3 regions of the Brenneria nigrifluens DSM 30175 genome follow, and region 1 is predicted to be linked to each of the others. Evidence: predicted binding sites of a transcription regulator. Region 1 holds the regulator's gene; each other region holds the start of a gene.

Region 1 (6,485 bases):
TTGGGGGACGGTTTGACGTCAGGCTATTTTAGCGCGGAACCCGTACGCCGCCTTCGATGCCGTTGATGCTGAACAGCACCTGCCATAGCTGAATATTGCGGGCGCGAAACGCGCCGGCGCAGGCATTAAGGTAGTAGCTGAACATACGGCGGAATCGCGCGGAATAGCGATCGGAAATTTCCGGCCAGTGTTGCTGGAAACGCTGGTGCCAGGCCATCAGGGTGCGATCGTAATCGGCGCCGAAGTTATGCCAGTCTTCCATCAACATATAGGGTTCGCTGGCATGGGCGATATGTTGTACGGAAGGAATGCAGCCGTTGGGGAAAATATATTTATTAATCCATGGATCGACTTTGGAGCTGGTTTTTTTGGCGCCGATGGTGTGCAGTAAAAATAACCCGTCCGGCTTAAGATTTTTACTGACCACCCGGAAATAGGTGTCGTAGTTGCGCGGTCCGACATGCTCGAACATGCCCACCGAAACCACCCGATCGAATTGCATATCCAGATCGCGATAGTCCCGCAGCAAAATCGTGACGTCCAGATCCTGGCAGCGCTGCTGGGCTAATTTTTGCTGTTCTTTGGAAATAGTGACGCCGCAAACGGAGACGCCGTACCGGCGTGCGGCGAATTCCGCCAATCCGCCCCAGCCGCAGCCGATATCCAGCAGCGTCATTCCTGGCTGAAGCTGCAGCTTTTCGCAGATCATCTCCAGTTTGTCTTCCTGCGCCTGCTCCAGGGTGGATGCCTGTTTCCAGTAGCCGCAGGAGTACTGCATATAGGGGTCCAGCATCAGCGAAAACAAGTCATTACCTAGATCATAGTGCGCTTCGCCGACTATCCAGGCGCGTTTTTTGGATTGCAGATTCATCAGCCGTGCGGCGGCGACGCGCAAAATATCTTTCAGGTGCTGAGGTATTTTTTCATCCAGTCCGGCGCGTAGTATGCGATGAAAAAAAACGTCCAGCCGCTCACATTCCCACCAGCCATCCATATAACTTTCACCCAATCCCAATGATCCTTCACGCAATACGCGTTTAAAAAAATCAGGATTCTTGACCTTGATATCAAAAGGGCGGGAACCGTTGATTTTTACATCGGCCATGTCCAGCATTTCACGCACAATCCGGGACCATGACGTATGATGACGGCCCAGTTCCTCGACATCCTCTACACATGATGAACTCATAATTTCTCCCTACCTTGCTGCTCGCGAAACACCCGCAAGGAAAGCATAGACAATTATTACCAATCGGTATCGGTGGGATCACCCATCGTCTACTCTCCGAATATCAGAGGAAAATGAAGAGAAAAAAGCCGGTACGCAAACACGTAGAGGCACTCATCCTAAGATAAATACGCAAACTCCCTATGCGCTTAACGCTCAAAGGATAGTGAATTAAATATATACCCGTCATACTTCAAGCTGCAGATGCGTTGGCTGCATTACTCGGCCCCTCCCTGGGCCTCACCCCGTTGGGGCCGCTGCAAGCAGCGTTCAAATCTGCTCCAGGCAGATTTGTCAGTCACCCGAATCACTTACTTGAGTAAGCTCATCGGGATTAAATGAGAGACATCCTGTCTCTCACCGCAGGCCAGCCGTTAGCTGGTCAAATTCGTTCCCGACGAATTTGTCCTTCCCTTGCCGCCTTCCTGCAACTCGAATTATTTAGGGTAAAAATTATGATTGTCGTGCTAAAAACTGCTGTTCAGTTTATGACTGCTTCGGCCAAGGTACAAGTATAAATTGGCCGAAGCATTGTTGGCGTGGCGCGCGTTTCCGTTCTCAGGAGTAACGTCGTTAATCGCGGAATGGGCCGTCGGCCACGGAACGGCGTTCGATAAGGGCGGGGTGTACCTCAATGGTCTGTGCGTCTTCCCTCTTGCTGGTGATGCGGTCCAGCAACATGGCGAAAGCCGATTGCCCCAGCCGTTCTTTAGGCTGATGGATGGTGGTCAGCGCCGGGGTGAAAAAGCGGGAATGGCGGATATTGTCGTATCCGATGACCGAAATATCCTGGGGAACGCGCAGCCCCAGCTCATCGGCGGCGCAGATTGCCCCCATAGCCATAATATCTCCGCCGCAGAACACCGCCGTCGGCCGGTGTTTTTGCGCCAGAATCTGATGCATCGCCTTATAGCCGGATTCAGGCTCGAAATCTCCCTGCACGATCCATTCATCATGAATCTGAATATTGGCGTCGTTCAGCGCTTTTAAAAATCCAAGATAGCGCCCGCTGCCGGTATTCCGTTCCTGAATGCCGGGAATGGCGCCGATATCCCGATGGCCGCGCTCTATAAGGTAGCGGCCCGCCATATAGCCGCCCTCAAAGGCGTTATCAATAATGGTATCGGTAAAATCGCTGTGGGCCTGCCCCCAGTCCATGACCACCATCGGAATGTTGCGATAGTCTTTCAGCATGCTGAGCAATTCAGGCGGGTATTCGGCGCACATAACCAGCAATCCATCGACGCGTTTTTGGGCCAGCATGGAAAGATAGGCGCGCTGTTTATCGAGATTGTTATGTGAGTTACACAAAATCAGCGTGTAACCTTTGGCGTAACAGCTGTTTTCGACGGCTTCAATGATTTCAGCAAAGTAGGGAGCTTCGCTTGAGGTCGCCAGCAAACCAATGGTTTTGGTGTGATTGACCTTAAGGCTGCGGGCGACGGCACTGGGTGAATAGTGTAATTCCTTGATTGCCGTCCTGACGGCGGCCCTGGTCTCTTCGGCGACGAAACGTGTTTTGTTGATCACGTGCGATACGGTTGTGGTAGAAACGCCAGCACGTTTTGCCACATCTTTGATCGTTGCCATGTAAAAATGACTCCTGAAGCGACTTACTTACAGTCGTAAGTATATTGTTAATCGTTTGCCTGCGTTTAATGTTCTCTTTCCAGATAAAAACAGGGTTTCAGAAGGAGAATGCCGAATGTTACACCTGAAGGGGCAAGGCTGGCGTTTTTCGACCGATACACCCATACGCGGCCTGTCGTCAGACAGCGGATTTTGTCCGATTTGCCACTAAAGTGGAAGCGGTAATTTATACTATTAGCGAGACGCCGGTATGAGATTTTTTTCTCAAACTATGAAAGACTGTCAATCGCAATACGCAGTTTTACCCTGAAGTTTGGACGGTCGATACTTTCTTTTGATAATTGGTGTGCGCGAAAAAGGAGACGCCTATGGATACTGACCTGAAAATATCGTTGCTGGCTACCATCGGCGCGCTGGCGATGATCTTGATATTCAGCTTTGCCGCCGTACTGAATTAACGGCCCTGGGCCGAGTCTCTTTTTTATCTTCACGGACAGGTTTAAAGCGTAAAACCTGTCCGCATTCTCTCCGCGCAGGCGTTGGCCCCTAGCCGGTTAACGAACGGTCTGGGGAGTGACCACGCGGCGTGCGCCGACATAGTGCTCCCGCCAGTAATCTTCGCTCAGTTTACTAATACGAATATCCGCGCCGCTACGCGGCGACTGAATGAATTTTCCGTTTCCCAGATAAACCCCAACGTGATCGGCCGCGCCGCGATTGTTGATGCGGAAGAACACCAGATCGCCGCTTTCCAGCTCGTTTTTGCTAATCGGCGCCGCATCGCGCAGGTGGTACATTTCATTCGCCGTGCGCGGGATAGCGATTTTGACCACGTCTTTATAGGCGTAATAAACCAGACCGCTGCAGTCAAAGCCGGTGAACGGCGATGCCCCTCCCCAGCGATAAGGTTTACCCATCTGGCCCATCAGCTTATTCATCGCCGTTAATTTGGCATGTTGAAAGCGTTTTTTATGCGCTTCGCTTAGCGTCAATCCTTTTCCCGTTTTGTCTTGCCGCGCGGCTTTGGTTTTGGAATGGGCGGAGTAAAGCCTGTGGCGGGTTTCCGGCGGCAATTTTTTGAGGTTTTTTTTAACCAGCGCCGGCGTACTGCCCGTCGTTCTTGACGGCGCCTGCTGCCGTTTATGTCTGGTGGAGCGGGGGGTTTTAGCGTTATCGGCGGTTGCAATGACTTTGACGGTAGCCGTTTTTTTACTCTTTTGCGGCGCCAAATCCGGCGTATACGGGGCCGCCTGCGCCAAATTCACCAACAGGTGGCTGAAACATAATATAAAGAGGCCGGTAAATAAGCGCATGATAGCAACGAGCGGTAATAGTCCTTAAATCGCCGATACGCACAGTATTCCCGAAAACGACATTATAAAACAGTGGGAATATCTCCTTTCTTCATACAAAATAGTGAAAAAAAGTTAATGGTGGTTTTTTCGGTGGATTTATCGTCACTGGCGCGGTGAATTATCATCCAATAAGGCCGTGCCGCGGTGAAAATATACCCACATAAAAAATAGCGTTTTTTTGTGGCTGCCGCCCTCGGTACAATATCCTTGAGTGGATGGCGCTGTAACGGCTCATCTGATAGATGGTTAATTAGCCATCCTATAGGTTAAGGAAGCAAGAGAATGACGACAACGACAATTGAAAAGATTCAGCGCCAGATCGCTGAAAACCCGATTCTGCTGTATATGAAAGGTTCGCCTAAATTGCCAAGCTGCGGATTTTCCGCCCAGGCGGTACAGGCGTTGTCTGCTTGTGGCGAACGTTTTGCCTATGTCGATATCCTGCAGAACCCGGATATTCGCGCCGAGTTGCCCAAATATGCCAACTGGCCGACGTTTCCCCAACTGTGGGTCGACGGTGAGCTGGTCGGCGGCTGCGACATCATTATTGAAATGTATCAGCGCGGCGAGCTGCAGCCGCTGATTAAAGAAACGGCGGATAAATACAAATCCCAGCAGCAAGATCAGGAATAAGTCCGCCGGGAGCCGCGTGTATAAGCGCAATGCCTGCCTTATGACGAAACCTGCCGTATAACGAAGAGAGGGGAGCGAAAGCCGCCCTCTCTTTTTGCCAGCTTGCTTAGCTTGCCGCGGAGGCGGCGGCCGGTTGGTTTTCATCCAACGCGATCGGCCATCCGCCCATCCGCTTCCAGCGGTTGACCAGTTCACAAAAGAGCAACGCCGTCTGATTGGTGTCATAGAGGGCGGAATGCGCCTGGCTGGAATCAAAAGCGATACCCGCGGCGATACAGGCTTTGGCAAGCACGGTTTGTCCCAGGACCAGCCCGCTAAGCGCGGCGGTGTCAAAAGTGGCGAAAGGATGAAAGGGATTGCGTTTAAGGCCGCAGCGCTCGGCGGCAGCCATGATAAAGCCATGATCAAAGGTCGCGTTATGCGCCACGATAATGGCCCGGTTGCAGCCCTGATCCTTCAATCCTTTGCGCACGACCTTGAATATCTCATGCAGGGCTTCGTATTCGCTGACCGCGCCACGTAACGGGTTGCCGGGATCGATGCCGTTAAACGCCAGGGCCGCGGGTTCCAATACTGCGCCCTCAAAAGGCTCAATGTGGAAATGTAGGGTTTCATCCGGCTGCAACCAACCATCGGCGTCCATTTTTAATGTTATTGCTGCGACTTCCAGCAAGGCATCGGTTTTGGCGTTAAACCCGGCGGTTTCAACATCGATCACCACCGGGTAAAACCCGCGGAAACGACCGCTCAGGGCGTTGAGGTCATTTTTATCAGCCATTAGTCTCTTAATCTTTAGCAGAATGCAGCGCGTATTATGGCAAATTTTGTCGAGAGATGCAGTATGCGCGGGAAGCCGGCGGACGCCAATCAGTCGCCCGCCGAGATTGATCAATTGCCGAGTCCCTGGCCGGATTGGGATTTTTCTATCAGTTCGATTTTATAACCGTCCGGATCTTCAACGAACGCAATGACCGTGGTGCCGCCTTTTACCGGGCCGGCTTCGCGGGTTACATTTCCGCCCGCATGGCGAATGCGATCGCAGGTGGCGGCCACGTCATCCACTCCCAAAGCAATATGACCATACGCATTACCCAGATCGTAACGCTCCACGCCCCAGTTATAAGTCAGCTCGATGACAGCGCCTTCGCTTTCCTCGGTATAACCGACAAATGCCAGAGTATATTTATACTCCGCGTTTTCACTGGTGCGCAGCAGGCGCATACCTAACACGTTGGTATAAAAGTCGATAGAGCGTTGTAAATCACCAACACGCAGCATGGTGTGAAGTAGGCGCATAATTTTAATTTCCTCGGTTGGCTACCGTGATAAACGGCAACATGACGAAAAAAGCTAACGGATAAGAAGTATAGCGTTGTAGATATGCCGAGTCCAAGTCATTGCCGGCCAAGCAGAATGATAACGTAGGAAAATCCCCTTGAATTATAATGGATATATAATTATTTTACTTGTTACAGTCAGCAAAGACTTGCCAGCGAGAGCGATCGGGGCTTCAATAAACGGGGTAGTAGAAGGAGGCGCGGTGCCTGAGCAATTTGAACTCTTTGCTGTTCCCAATCCTTGCCGTGGCGTTTGTCTGTCCGATGAGCGTGGTTTTTGCCGCGGTTGTTTTCGCAGCCGCAATGAGCGTTTCACCTGGGGGCAGATGAGTGAGGTGCAGA
Region 2 (6,485 bases), 2.3 Mb from region 1:
GCCGACGATACGTCCTTTGCCGCCGGCGAGGCTGGTGCCCCCCAGCACCACGGCGGCGATGGCGTCAAGCTCGTAGCCGGTTCCGGCGGTAGGCTGCGCCGACGATAAACGGGCCACTTCGATAATTCCCGCCAGGGCGGACAGCAGCCCGCACAGGGAATAGACGATGATTTTGATTTTATCCACGCTGATGCCGGACAGCCGGGTGGCGGACTCATTCCCGCCCAGCGCGTAAATATATCGGCCTAACCGGGTGTGATGCAGCATGTACCAGACCGCCGCAAATACCACGGCCATAATCCAGATCGGCGTCGGAATGCCTAGCGGACGGCCGATGCCGAACCAGCCGAAAGCGTCCGCCACATCGGAAAAGCCGGTGTTGATCGGGCTGCCGTTGGTGTAAACCATGGTGACGCCGCGCAGCAGCAGCATCATCACCAGCGTGGCGATAAACGCCTGAACCTTGCCTTTGGACACAATGACGCCGGTTCCGGCGCCGATAAGCGCGCCCAGCGCCAGCGCCCCGAAAACCGCCAACAGCGCATTAACCTCAAGGCCGACAATCGAGGCGGCGACCGCGCCGGTCAGCGCCAGCAAAGACCCGACGGAAAGATCGATGCCGGAGGTAAGAATGACCAGGGTCATTCCCACGGCCATAATGGCGTTCACCGAGGTTTGCTGCAGAATATTGAACAAATTGTTCAGGGTGAAAAAGTTGGGGCTCATGGCGGACACCACCGCAATAAGGATCAGCAGGGCAATCAGTGATTTCTGCTCCAATAGCCACTCTTTGCTGAACCAGCGCTTTGCCGCGATAGATTGGGAACTCATGTCTGACTTACTCCTGCTTTACGCCGTATTGCTTACCAACGGCCGCGGCCATCAGCGCTTCCTGGGTAGCTTGCTCAATGGAAAATTCACCGCTTAAACGACCTTCGTGCATCACGATTACGCGATCGCTCATTCCCAATACTTCGGGCATTTCGGACGACACCAGTATGATGCTCAGCCCTTCTTGTTTGAACTGATTGATTAACTGATAAATTTCTTTCTTCGCTCCCACGTCGACCCCGCGCGTCGGCTCATCGAGAATCAGTACGTTAGGGCGGGTCATCAAGCCGCGGGCGATGGCGACTTTTTGCTGATTCCCGCCGGACAGCAGCCCGATAGGCTGTTCCATGGACGGGGTTTTGATATTGAACAGACGGATAAAATCGCCCACCGCCAGCTGCTCTTCGGGATGCTTAAGCCGCCCGCCGCGACGGCTGAAGTAGCGCAGCGCGGTTAACGACATGTTCTCTTTAACCGACATGCCTAATACCAGCCCGTCGCGTTTGCGGTCTTCGGAAATATAAACAATGCCGTTCGCCAGGCCATCCTGCGGCCTGCGGGTTACCACTTCGCGGCCGTCCAGCGCCACGTAGCCCGCCGTGCGCGGCAGCGCGCCGTAAAGGATCTTCATCAACTCGGTGCGTCCGGCGCCCATCAGCCCCGCCACGCCAAGAATTTCCCCTTTGCGTACGGTAAAGCTGACGTCATCCACGCCCGGCCCGGAAAGATTTTTCACCAGCAGGCGAACCGCTCCCGGCGCCTGGTTCAGGCGCGGATATTGCTCTTCAAGCTTGCGCCCCACCATCATTTCAATCAGCCGTTCTTCCTGCAGCTCACTGACCGTGCGTTCGCCGATAAACTGACCGTCGCGGAACACGGTGACGTCGTCGCATATTTCGAAAATTTCTTTCAGACGGTGGGAAATATAGACAATGCCGCGCCCCTCGGCCTGTAGCTCTTTAATTACGCTGAATAACGACGCGGTTTCGGTATCGGTCAAAGCATCGGTGGGTTCATCCATAATGATGACTTTCGATTCAAAGCTCAGCACCTTGGCGATTTCCACCATTTGCTGATCGCCAATCGACAGTTCCGCCACCGTGCGCCGGCTGTCATAGCGCAGATTAAGCCGCTTCAGCAGTTTGTCCGCTTCCTGATACATCTTTTTCCAGTCGATGCGGCCAAAACGGTTGGTAAATTCACGGCCGAGAAAGATGTTTTCCGCGATCGTCAGTTGGGGGATCAGGTTAAGCTCCTGATGGATAATGCCGATCCCCGCTTCCTGGGAGGCTTTGGGACCGCTGAAATCCACTTCGTTTCCCAGAAAACGCACGCTGCCGGCGTCTTTGTTATAGATGCCGGTCAACACCTTCATCATGGTGGACTTGCCGGCGCCATTCTCCCCCACCAGCGCCATGACTTTCCCCGGGTAAACGTTCAATGCGGCGCCGGAAAGCGCCTTAACGCCGGGAAACGCCTTATTGATTCCTTGCAGTTGCAGTAAAGGTTGCATCGATTCCTCAGAACGTTACGCCGGCGCAAAGGATGACATTGGCATACGGGGAACATTCCCCGCTGCGAATGACCGCCCGGCTTTTTCCGCTTTGGATCTTAAAATCTTCATGACTGACATAATGCACTTCAATGGAGTTTCCCTGGTTCAGCTCAAGTTGTTTCAACTGATCAAGTAACGCTTTATGAAGTTGTGGATTTTTTTCGATAATTTCCTGCGCCAGGATCGCCGCTTCGACCTGCATCTCGCTGGTTACCGCCGCAACCACCTGTAAAAAAGTCGGCACGTTGTGGGTTAACGCCAGATCGATACGGGTAGTGGTATCGGGGATAGGTAAACCGGCGTCGCCGATAACCAGCCGATCGGTATGCCCCAGCCGGGAAATAAGCGCAGAAACCTCAGAATGTAGTAATACCGCTTTTTTCATGTTCTTTATCTCGCCAGCGAAACGTTTCGCTGGTGATGATTGTAGAAAGAGATAACGCGGAAAGGCAAAGAGAAGATTACAAAAATGTGATCGTTATCGAAACGTTTCGTTGGCGGGAAAATAAAACGGCGAATGCCGGACGAGATTATTTATAGAGTAGTCTGTAAGCTTGAGATACTCGGCCCCTCGCCACGCTCTCCTTAATAACGAAATTTGTCAATAATCTGAAAAGGTTGCATCAAATGGAAAGCGTTGGCGAAGCATCAGGGGAAACAGGGAATGGGTTCCCTTATCCCCCGTTTGCCGATTTTTAAACGATGGGCATCAGCGGGCGATTACTGGATTTTCTTCACCTGTTTGACATCCAGCTCGGCCGAGTTAAAGCCCTTGTCGAGCTCGCCTTGCAGTTCAACTTTGTCCTGCGGCGATATGGTCTGTCCGTTCCAGTATTTATCATCGATTTCAACCGTGATGGTGCCCGTCTCGTCTCGGAACAGATAATCCTCATCGCCGACGCGCTGCTCGATGTTGCCGCGCAGCGTCACCCAGCTGTCATCTTTCAGATCTTTCGCTTTTGCTACCGTGGTTACGCTGCCGTTAGGGTTTGAAAACCCGCCCTGGGCAGGCTGATGTTGCGTCGTTTTGGCGTTCGGGTCCAAAAATCCTCCGCCGCTTTGGGCGGCGAAAACCGGCGCGGAACATAACGCAGCGATAGCAAATACAGCGGCTGTCTTTTTCATAGCATCTTTTCCTTATTTATCTCTTGTCGTCGTGCAGTAAAACTGCGCGTTGTTTGTCTGACGCGACGAGTTAAACAAAATGTTCTTAACAGAATCTTAAGTATAGTTCAGTTTCTCTTATATTTATTAATCCTGTGGATCACCACCCGTTTATGGTTTTTCCGGTTGTCAATCCGGCGCGTTAAACCGTATAACATCATTGTATACAAATAGGGTGGGCGGTGATGAGAATACTGTTGATAGAAGACGATCGTCTGATTGGCGACGGCATCAAGGCCGGACTGATTAAGCTGGGCTTTAGCGTTGACTGGTTTATGCAGGGCAAAGCCGGGCTGATCGCGCTGCAAGCCGCCCCCTATGACGCCGCGATCCTTGATTTGAGTCTGCCGGAAATAGACGGGCTGGATATCCTGCGCCAGTGGCGTAAGGACGGACAAGATGAGCCGGTATTGATCCTCACCGCGCGGGACGCGCTGGAACAGCGCGTTGCCGGCCTGCAGTCGGGCGCCGACGACTATCTGTGCAAACCTTTTGCTCTGGCGGAAGTTGCCGCGCGCCTGCAGGCGTTAATCCGCCGCCGGCACGGTCAATTACAGCCCACGCTGACCCACGGCGCGGTATCCCTTGAACCGGGTTCCCGCACCGTTACCTGCAATAATCAACCGGTGGCGCTTAAATCCCGCGAGCTGGCGCTGCTTGAGCTGTTCCTGATGAACCCCCAGCGGGTGCTGACCCGTTCGCAGTTGGAAGAAAAGCTCTACGGATGGGACGACGACGTTTCCAGCAACGCCGTGGAAGTGCATATTCACCACCTGCGTAAAAAACTGGGCAGCGAATTTATCCGCACGGTGCACGGCGTCGGCTATATTCTGGGAGCGGCGCCATGACGCGCCTCAGCCTGCGTTTACGGCTGATCGCCGGTTTTGTTCTGCTGACGCTGCTTTGCTGGGGCGCCGCCGGGATCCTGTCGTGGCATCAAACCCGCGAGCATATCAACGAGCTGTTCGATACCCAGCAGATGCTGTTCGCCAAGCGGCTGGCCACCATGCATCCGGATGAAATCGAGGTGGATTCCCCCTCCCTGCCGAAAACCAAAAGCCTGGTGCGCGAAAGGCGCGGGGAACAGGAGGACGACGCGCTGGCCTTCGCCATTTTTACCCGCGACGGCCGGATGGCGCTGAACGACGGCGAGAACGGCAAAGATTTTATCTTCGACTACGCGCAAAACGGCTTCACCAACGGCAGGCTGCGCGATGATAACGACCGGTGGCGCATGGTATGGCTGGCGACGGCGGATAATCGTTATGTGGTGGTGGTAGGCCAGGAGTGGGAGTACCGTCAGGATATGGCGCTGGGGCTGGTAAAAACCAACCTCCTGCCCTGGCTGTTTGCCCTGCCGGTTATGCTGCTGTTGATGTTCTGGCTGGTTTCCCGCGAACTGTCGCCGCTGAAACGCCTCGCCACGCAGCTTCGCCGGCGTCCGCCGGAGGACGACGCCCCGCTGGATACCCATGCCGTTCCGCAGGAAGTGCGCCCGCTGGTGAATGAACTTAACAGCCTGTTCGTGCGCATCGGCGAGATGCTGCTGCGCGAGCGCCGCTTTACCGCGGACGCCGCACATGAATTACGCAGCCCGCTGGCCGCGCTGAAGGTGCAGACGGAATTGGCGCAGTTGGCTTACGATGACGAACCCGTGCGCCGCCATGCCCTGAATAATCTGGACGAGGGAATCGATCGCGCCGCGCGGCTGGTGGATCAGCTGTTAACGCTGTCGCGGCTTGACTCGGAATCGTTCGCCGACGAGCGGCAGCCGGTGGAACTACAGGCGCTGCTGCAGCAAATGGTTATCGACCATTACCATAAAGCGCAGGCGGCAGGCATTGAACTGAAGCTGGAGGTGCCGAAAGATCCCATCGTTCGCCAGGGGCACCCGTTGCTGCTGACGCTGCTGATTCGCAATCTGCTTGATAACGCCATTCGCTACAGCCACCAGGGCGGAACGGTAACGCTGACGCTCACGGCGCGATGCATACAGGTTAGCGATGAGGGGCCGGGCATCGACGACGCGGTATTGGCGCGGGTCGGCGAACGCTTTTTTCGCCCGCCGGGACAGGAGAAGTCCGGCAGCGGTTTGGGCATCTCCATTGTCAATAATATCGCCCGCCTGCACGGCATGCGGGCGACCTTCGCCAATCGGCCGGAAGGGGGTCTGAAGGTCGCGGTAAATTGGTGACGCGCTGCTTTCCCAGCGCGTTGAACGATTTAAATCTCCACCTGAATACCAAGCTCAATCAACCGGTTGGGGGGGATTTCAAACTGATCGCCCGCCCGCAGGGCATTGCGGCTGAGCATCATAAACAGCTTGCCGCGCATGCGCAGATACCAGGGGCGTTTCCCCATCGTCAGCGATTCATTGGACATAAAAAACGAGGTTTCCATCATCTGGCAGGTCAAGCCATCCTGCCAGCAGCGGTGAAACACCTCTTCCACGTTGGGGGTTTCGCGCCAGCCGTAGTTGGCGATAACCCGCCAGAAGGTTGGCGAAAGCTGTTCCACCGTCACCCGCCGGGCATTGAGCACATAAGGCGCGTCTTCGTTACGCATGGTCAGCAGCACCACCCGTTGGTGCAATATCTTGTTGTGTTTCAGGTTGTGCAACAGGGCGAACGGGATAACGTGGGTGGCGCGCGACAGGTAAACAGCCGTGCCCGGCACCCTGAGCGGCGGCGATTTCTCCAGCGAGGCGATCATCGCGTCCAGCGAATTGCCGTGTTCATGCAGGCGGCGCAGCAACCTGAAGCGTTCGCTTTTCCAGGTGGTCATAATGACGAACATCGCCGTGCCCAGCATCAGCGGCAGCCAGCCGCCGGACAGGATTTTCCCCACGTTGGCTAAAAACATCGGCACATCGACAAGCAGCAGCCCGGTAAGCAATATCCAAACCAGATAGCGGTGCCAGTGCCAGTTTTTTATC
Region 3 (6,485 bases), 1.8 Mb from region 1:
CGCTCTTCTGACGGGGGATGCGAATCAAACATGCTGCTTTGATGTCCGGCATCCAGTTTGGCCAGTTTTTCAAAGCTGGTCGCCAGCCCTTCGGTTTTGATGCCGCGTTTCTTCAACAGCTCAAAGGAATAGTCATCGGCCTGCTTTTCCTGTACCTGTGAGAATTGCGCATTGAGCAGTTTTTCACCCAGATCGGCAAGCTGGGACTGTGACAACGAGGCGGCGACGCCGCCGGTGGAAGAGATAGCGGTTCGCGCCGCCGTCGCCGCGTAAGCCAACTGCATCGCCCTGCGGGAGTGACCAAGCGCGACGTGCCCCATTTCATGACCCAGAACGCCCTCGACTTCATTATCCGTCATCAAATCCATCAGGCCGCTGTAAACACGGATACAGCCATTAGCCATTGCCCAGGCGTTCACATCTTTTGTCAGGTAGACTTTGTAGTTGGCCGGGGTGCCGTTAATATCGTGGCCTAATGCATCGGCGATTTTATTCAGACGCTGGGTGTAGGTGCTGCCGGCAGGCGCGATTTGGGCTTCTTTGTCCATTTGCTCGCAGGATTGATCGCTGAGCGTTTTTACCTGTTCATCACTCAGGGTAGCCGCCTGAAAGGCCTGTGCCCCGGACTGCATTAATGTACCTGTGTCAAAGTTTTGGCAAGCGCTCAGCGGTATGGCGATACAGAGCGCCAGCACAGAAGTACGAATATTCATAAAATCATCTCCCTACGATAGTCATTAAGTGAATTAGCGGTGAGTAACGGCGAATCGTCGCGTGGGTTATATGGCGTTAACGATAAACGAGCATGAACATAACCGAAAACTGCGTTTATAAAAAGATCCGCGTGACGGCGAGGATTCCGATCACGGCCGCTATGGCGCCCGATGACCGCCGTTCTTGTGGGCTATCCGCCCGGTCGGAAAAATGAGATGAAATCCTCTTTTTTGCTCACGGTTCCAAGTGCATTCACCTTGATTTTAATGTACATTTATAGTCATCTTTTCTTTGTCTTTATTAGCTAACGTATTGATTAGTATACCATATGCCTGTCAAGGCATCTGTTCAATCCGATCTGGAGTAAAGCATGTCCTCTCGTAAAGAACTTGCCAATGCTATTCGTGCGCTGAGCATGGATGCGGTGCAAAAGGCCAAATCCGGTCATCCGGGCGCACCGATGGGTATGGCGGATATCGCCGAAGTCCTGTGGCGTGATTACCTTAACCATAACCCCGCCAACCCGCACTGGGCTAACCGCGACCGCTTCGTGCTGTCCAACGGCCATGCTTCCATGCTGATTTACAGCCTGCTGCACCTTACCGGTTACGACCTGCCTATTGAAGAGTTGAAAAATTTCCGCCAGTTGCATTCCAAAACCCCCGGCCATCCGGAGTACGGCTACACCGCCGGGGTGGAAACCACCACCGGGCCGCTGGGGCAGGGCATCGCCAACGCGGTCGGCATGGCGATTGCCGAACGTACGCTGGCGGCGCAGTTTAACCGTCCCGGCCACGAGATTGTCGACCATCATACCTATGTCTTCCTGGGCGATGGCTGCATGATGGAAGGGATTTCCCACGAAGTCAGCTCGCTGGCGGGCAACATGAAACTGGGCAAACTGACCGCGTTTTATGATGACAACGGCATCTCTATCGACGGCCATGTCGAGGGCTGGTTTACCGACGACACCGCCGCGCGTTTTGAGTCTTACGGCTGGCATGTGGTACGCGGCGTGGACGGACACGATGCGGACGCCGTCAAGCGCGCTATCAGCGAGGCCCGGCTGGTGACCGACAAGCCGTCGCTGCTGATGTGTAAAACCGTGATTGGTTTCGGTTCGCCGAACAAGGCCGGCACGCACGATTCCCACGGCGCGCCGCTGGGCGACGGCGAGGTCGCCGCGTCTCGCGAACAGCTGGGATGGAAGTACCCGCCGTTTGACATTCCCGCGGAGATTTACGCCGAGTGGGATGCGAAAGCCGCCGGTCAGCGCAAAGAAGCCGCCTGGGATGAGCTCTTTGCCGCCTATGCCAGCGCTTACCCGGAACTGGCCGCGGAATTCAAGCGCCGTACCGACGGCGCCCTGCCGGATAACTGGCAGGCCGACGCGCAGAAATTCATTGAGCAGTTGCAGGCGACCCCGGCGAAGATCGCCAGCCGTAAAGCCTCGCAGAACGCGCTGGAAGCCTACGGTAAACTGCTGCCGGAATTCCTCGGCGGTTCCGCCGATCTGGCGCCGAGCAACCTGACCATCTGGTCCGGCTCCAAATCGCTGGATAAAGACCATGCGGGCAACTATATCCACTACGGCGTGCGTGAATTCGGCATGACGGCGATTGCCAACGGTATCGCGCTGCACGACGGCTTTATTCCCTATACCGCCACGTTCCTGATGTTTGTGGAATACGCCCGTAATGCGGTGCGTATGGCGGCGCTGATGAAAATCCGCAGCATTTACGTTTATACCCATGACTCCATCGGCCTTGGCGAAGACGGCCCGACGCACCAGCCCGTGGAGCAGTTGGCCAGCCTGCGGGTGACGCCCAACCTGAGCGCCTGGCGTCCGGCGGATCAGGTGGAAACCGCGGTGGCGTGGAAATATGCCATTGAGCGCCAGGACGGTCCGACGGCGTTGATACTGTCGCGTCAGAATCTGGCTCAGCAGGAGCGTACCGCCCAGCAGCTGGCCGATGTGGCGAAAGGCGCCTATGTGTTGAAAGACAGCGGCGGCCAGCCGGACGTGATCCTGATTGCCACCGGTTCCGAAGTCGAACTGGCGGTGGGCGCCTATGACAAACTGACGGCGGAAGGGCGCAAGGTGCGCGTGGTATCGATGCCTTCCACCGACGCGTTCGACAAGCAGGATGCGGCCTACCGTGAAGCGGTGCTGCCGCAGGCGGTGACGGCGCGCGTGGCGATCGAAGCGGGCATTGCGGACTACTGGTACAAGTATGTCGGCCTGAACGGCGCGATTGTCGGGATGACGAGCTTCGGCGAGTCCGCTCCGGCGGAGCTGCTGTTTGAAGAGTTCGGTTTCACCGTGGATAACGTGGTGACGAAGGCTAAGGCGTTGTTGCAGTAAATTCCGCACCGGGCGATAGCCGCCATCTGGGCCGCCAGAGCGATCTGGCGGCTTTTTGCTGGTTGTTTCGTTTCTGCCGCTCCACCACCTTCCAGCCCGCCGTTTGCCAGGTAGAAATATGACGTGCGTCACTCTTCTGGCACCCGCCTAGTGAGAATATTTCTTTTGCAGGCTAATTCGTTTATGCTAGCTGAAGCGTTTCAGTTGTGATGTTGGTTGCATTTTATCAGCCGCTATCGGGCCATCTTCCAGAGGGAAGCGGCGCGGAGGGTCAGGAAGCACAAGAAGCGGTTTATTCCTTGTGGCGTACTGACTATCCTATGAGCTTGACGCGACCACCAAAACACAGGAAGTTCCATGACGATCCGTATTGCGATAAACGGTTTTGGCCGAATTGGCCGCAATGTTCTGCGTGCGCTGTACGAGTCGGGCCGCCGGGCGGAAATTGCGGTGGTAGCCATCAACGAACTGGCAAGCGCAGAGGGGATCGCCCACCTGCTCAAGTATGACTCCAGCCACGGACGTTTCTCCTGGGATGTTCGTCAGGAATGCGATCAACTGTATGTCGGAGAGGATTGTATCCGACTGTTGCATCAGGCCGATATCCAGCAGTTGCCCTGGCGTGAGCTCGGCGTTGACGTGGTGCTGGATTGCAGCGGGGTATATGGCAGCCGTGAAGACGGCGAAGCGCATCTGGCCGCGGGGGCGAAGAAGGTGCTTTTTTCGCACCCTGGAACGCCCGATCTGGATGCCACCGTGGTGTTCGGCGTCAATCATCAGAATTTACAAGCCGAACACCGTATCGTGTCGAATGCATCCTGCACCACCAACTGTATTATTCCCATTATTAAACTGTTGGATGACGCGTTTGGTATTGAAAATGGCACGGTAACGACGATCCACTCGTCGATGAACGATCAGCCGGTGATTGACGCCTATCATCACGATCTGCGGCGTACCCGCGCCGCCAGCCAGTCCATTATTCCGGTGGATACCAAACTGGCGGTGGGGATAACGCGGATTTTCCCGCAGTTCGTCGATCGTTTTGAGGCGATATCCGTTCGGGTGCCGACGATTAACGTCACGGCGATCGATTTAAGCGTTAGCGTAAAAAAAGCGGTAAATGTTAATGAAATCAACGTACTATTTCAAGAATCAGCGCATGGGGCATTTCGTGGTATAGTTGATTATACCGAATTGCCGTTGGTTTCGGCCGATTTTAACCACGATCCCCACAGTGCCATCGTTGATGGCACGCAGACGCGGGTCAGTGGTCAGCATCTGATTAAAACGCTGGTCTGGTGCGATAACGAATGGGGTTTTGCCAACCGGATGTTGGATACAACCCGGGCGATGGCGACCTGCGGTTTCTAGTACGAGGGTATTGGTCGGCGATCGATACCTCGCTCAAGCAACTTTAAAAGAGAATCAACAAGAGGATTCACCATGTCTGTAATTAAGATGACCGATCTGGATCTGGCCGGCAAACGTGTACTGATCCGCTCGGATCTGAACGTGCCGGTAAAAGAGGGTAAAGTGACGTCTGATGCGCGTATCCGCGCTTCTCTGCCGACCATCGAAAGCGCGCTGAAACAGGGCGCCCGCGTGATGGTGACTTCCCACCTGGGACGTCCGACCGAAGGAGAATACAACGAAGAGTTTTCTCTGCAGCCGGTGGTCGATTACCTGAAAGAGAAATTGTCTTCCCCGGTTCGTCTGGCAAAAGATTATCTCGATGGCGTAGACGTTGCGGAAGGCGAGCTGGTCGTTCTGGAAAACGTACGCTTCAACAAAGGTGAGAAGAAAGACGACGAAGTGTTGGCCAAAAAATATGCCGCGCTGTGCGATGTATTTGTGATGGACGCTTTCGGCACCGCGCACCGCGCTCAGGCTTCCACCCACGGCGTGGGTAAATTCGCCCCCGTCGCCTGCGCCGGCCCGCTGCTGTCAAATGAACTGGAAGCATTGGGTAAGGCGCTGGGTAACCCGGCGCGTCCGATGGTGGCCATCGTCGGCGGTTCAAAAGTTTCCACCAAGCTGACCGTGCTTGACTCCCTGTCCAAAATCGCCGACCAACTGATTGTCGGCGGCGGTATTGCCAATACCTTCGTTGCGGCCCAGGGTCATAACGTGGGTAAATCCCTGTACGAAGCGGACCTGATCCCCGAAGCGAAAAAACTGCTGGAAACCTGTGATATTCCGGTGCCGAGCGATGTCCGCGTAGCGACGGAATTCTCCGAAACCGCCGCGGCCACTCTGAAATCCGTCACCGCGATTAAAGACGATGAACAGATTCTGGACCTGGGCGACGTTTCCGCCGAACGTCTGGCGGACATTCTGAAAAACGCCAAAACCATTCTGTGGAATGGCCCGGTAGGCGTATTTGAATTCCCGAATTTCCGTAAAGGCACCGAGATTGTCGCCAGAGCCATTGCCGAAAGCGATGCGTTTTCCATCGCCGGCGGCGGCGACACGCTGGCGGCGATCGACCTGTTTGGTATTGCCGATAAAATTTCCTATATTTCTACCGGCGGCGGCGCTTTCCTGGAGTTCGTCGAAGGGAAAAAACTGCCAGCGGTTGTTATGCTGGAAGAACGTGCGAAACAGTAACGCTTTAGGTTGAGCTCGGTTCACTGCCTCAACCCTGGTCGTCCCGTCAGTGGTGTCGGGACGGCTATCGATTTAACGATAGATTTTTTTAACCCCCCACGGCCAACGAAACGGGACGCGTAACATGTCTAAAATTTTTGATTTCGTAAAACCTGGTGTCATCACTGGTGATGATGTTCAGAAAGTTTTCGCAGTAGCGAAAGAAAACAAATTCGCCCTGCCGGCAGTAAACTGCGTCGGCACCGACTCAATTAATGCCGTGCTGGAAGCCGCAGCCAAAGTACGCGCGCCGGTGATCGTTCAATTCTCTAACGGCGGTGCGGCATTTATCGCGGGTAAAGGCCTGAAGGCGGAAGGCCAGCAGGCGGCTATCCTGGGTGCGATTTCCGGCGCGCACCACGTGCATCAGCTGGCGGAACACTACGGCGTGCCGGTTATTCTGCACACCGACCACTGCGCCAAAAAATTGCTGCCGTGGCTGGACGGGCTGCTGGATGCCGGTGAAAAACATTTTGCCGCCACCGGTAAGCCGCTGTTCTCTTCCCACATGATCGATCTGTCTGAAGAGTCTCTGGAAGAAAATATTGAAATCTCCAGCAAATATCTGGTTCGCATGGCGAAACTGGGTATGACGCTGGAGATTGAACTCGGCTGTACCGGCGGTGAAGAAGACGGCGTGGACAACAGCCATCTGGATAACTCCGCGCTGTACACTCAGCCGGAAGACGTGGCTTATGCCTATGAAAAACTGAGTGCCATCAGCCCGCGCTTCACTATCGCCGCGTCATTCGGCAAC

The links. The regulator PurR, encoded in region 1, represses purine synthesis genes. The targets are predictions, from matches to a motif close to CANGCAAACGTTTGCNTG.
Region 2: a site for PurR is predicted at 2,786-2,803, ahead of rbsD (D-ribose pyranase). Genes of this name have one in related genera too.
Region 3: a site for PurR is predicted at 3,172-3,189, ahead of epd (erythrose-4-phosphate dehydrogenase). Genes of this name have one in related genera too.

Annotation. Positions count from the first base shown of each region.
Region 1 covers NZ_CP034036.1:2,456,919-2,463,403, reverse strand. Annotated here, with positions in the region: gene cfa (cyclopropane fatty acyl phospholipid synthase) at 29-1,189, opposite strand; gene purR (HTH-type transcriptional repressor PurR) at 1,802-2,818, opposite strand; gene cydH (cytochrome bd-I oxidase subunit CydH) at 3,187-3,276, shown strand; gene EH206_RS11520 (C40 family peptidase) at 3,373-4,131, opposite strand; gene EH206_RS11515 (Grx4 family monothiol glutaredoxin) at 4,456-4,806, shown strand; gene rnt (ribonuclease T) at 4,913-5,584, opposite strand; gene gloA (lactoylglutathione lyase) at 5,695-6,102, opposite strand; gene EH206_RS11500 (DUF1289 domain-containing protein) at 6,347-6,485, shown strand, end outside.
Region 2 covers NZ_CP034036.1:4,768,435-4,774,919, forward strand. Annotated here, with positions in the region: gene rbsC (ribose ABC transporter permease) at 1-831, opposite strand, end outside; gene rbsA (ribose ABC transporter ATP-binding protein RbsA) at 839-2,344, opposite strand; gene rbsD (D-ribose pyranase) at 2,352-2,771, opposite strand; gene EH206_RS22410 (YgiW/YdeI family stress tolerance OB fold protein) at 3,107-3,511, opposite strand; gene qseB (quorum sensing response regulator transcription factor QseB) at 3,736-4,398, shown strand; gene qseC (quorum sensing histidine kinase QseC) at 4,395-5,744, shown strand; gene kup (low affinity potassium transporter Kup) at 5,774-6,485, opposite strand, start outside.
Region 3 covers NZ_CP034036.1:653,977-660,461, forward strand. Annotated here, with positions in the region: gene loiP (metalloprotease LoiP) at 1-713, opposite strand, end outside; gene tkt (transketolase) at 1,085-3,079, shown strand; gene epd (erythrose-4-phosphate dehydrogenase) at 3,437-4,453, shown strand; gene pgk (phosphoglycerate kinase) at 4,526-5,689, shown strand; gene fbaA (class II fructose-bisphosphate aldolase) at 5,814-6,485, shown strand, end outside.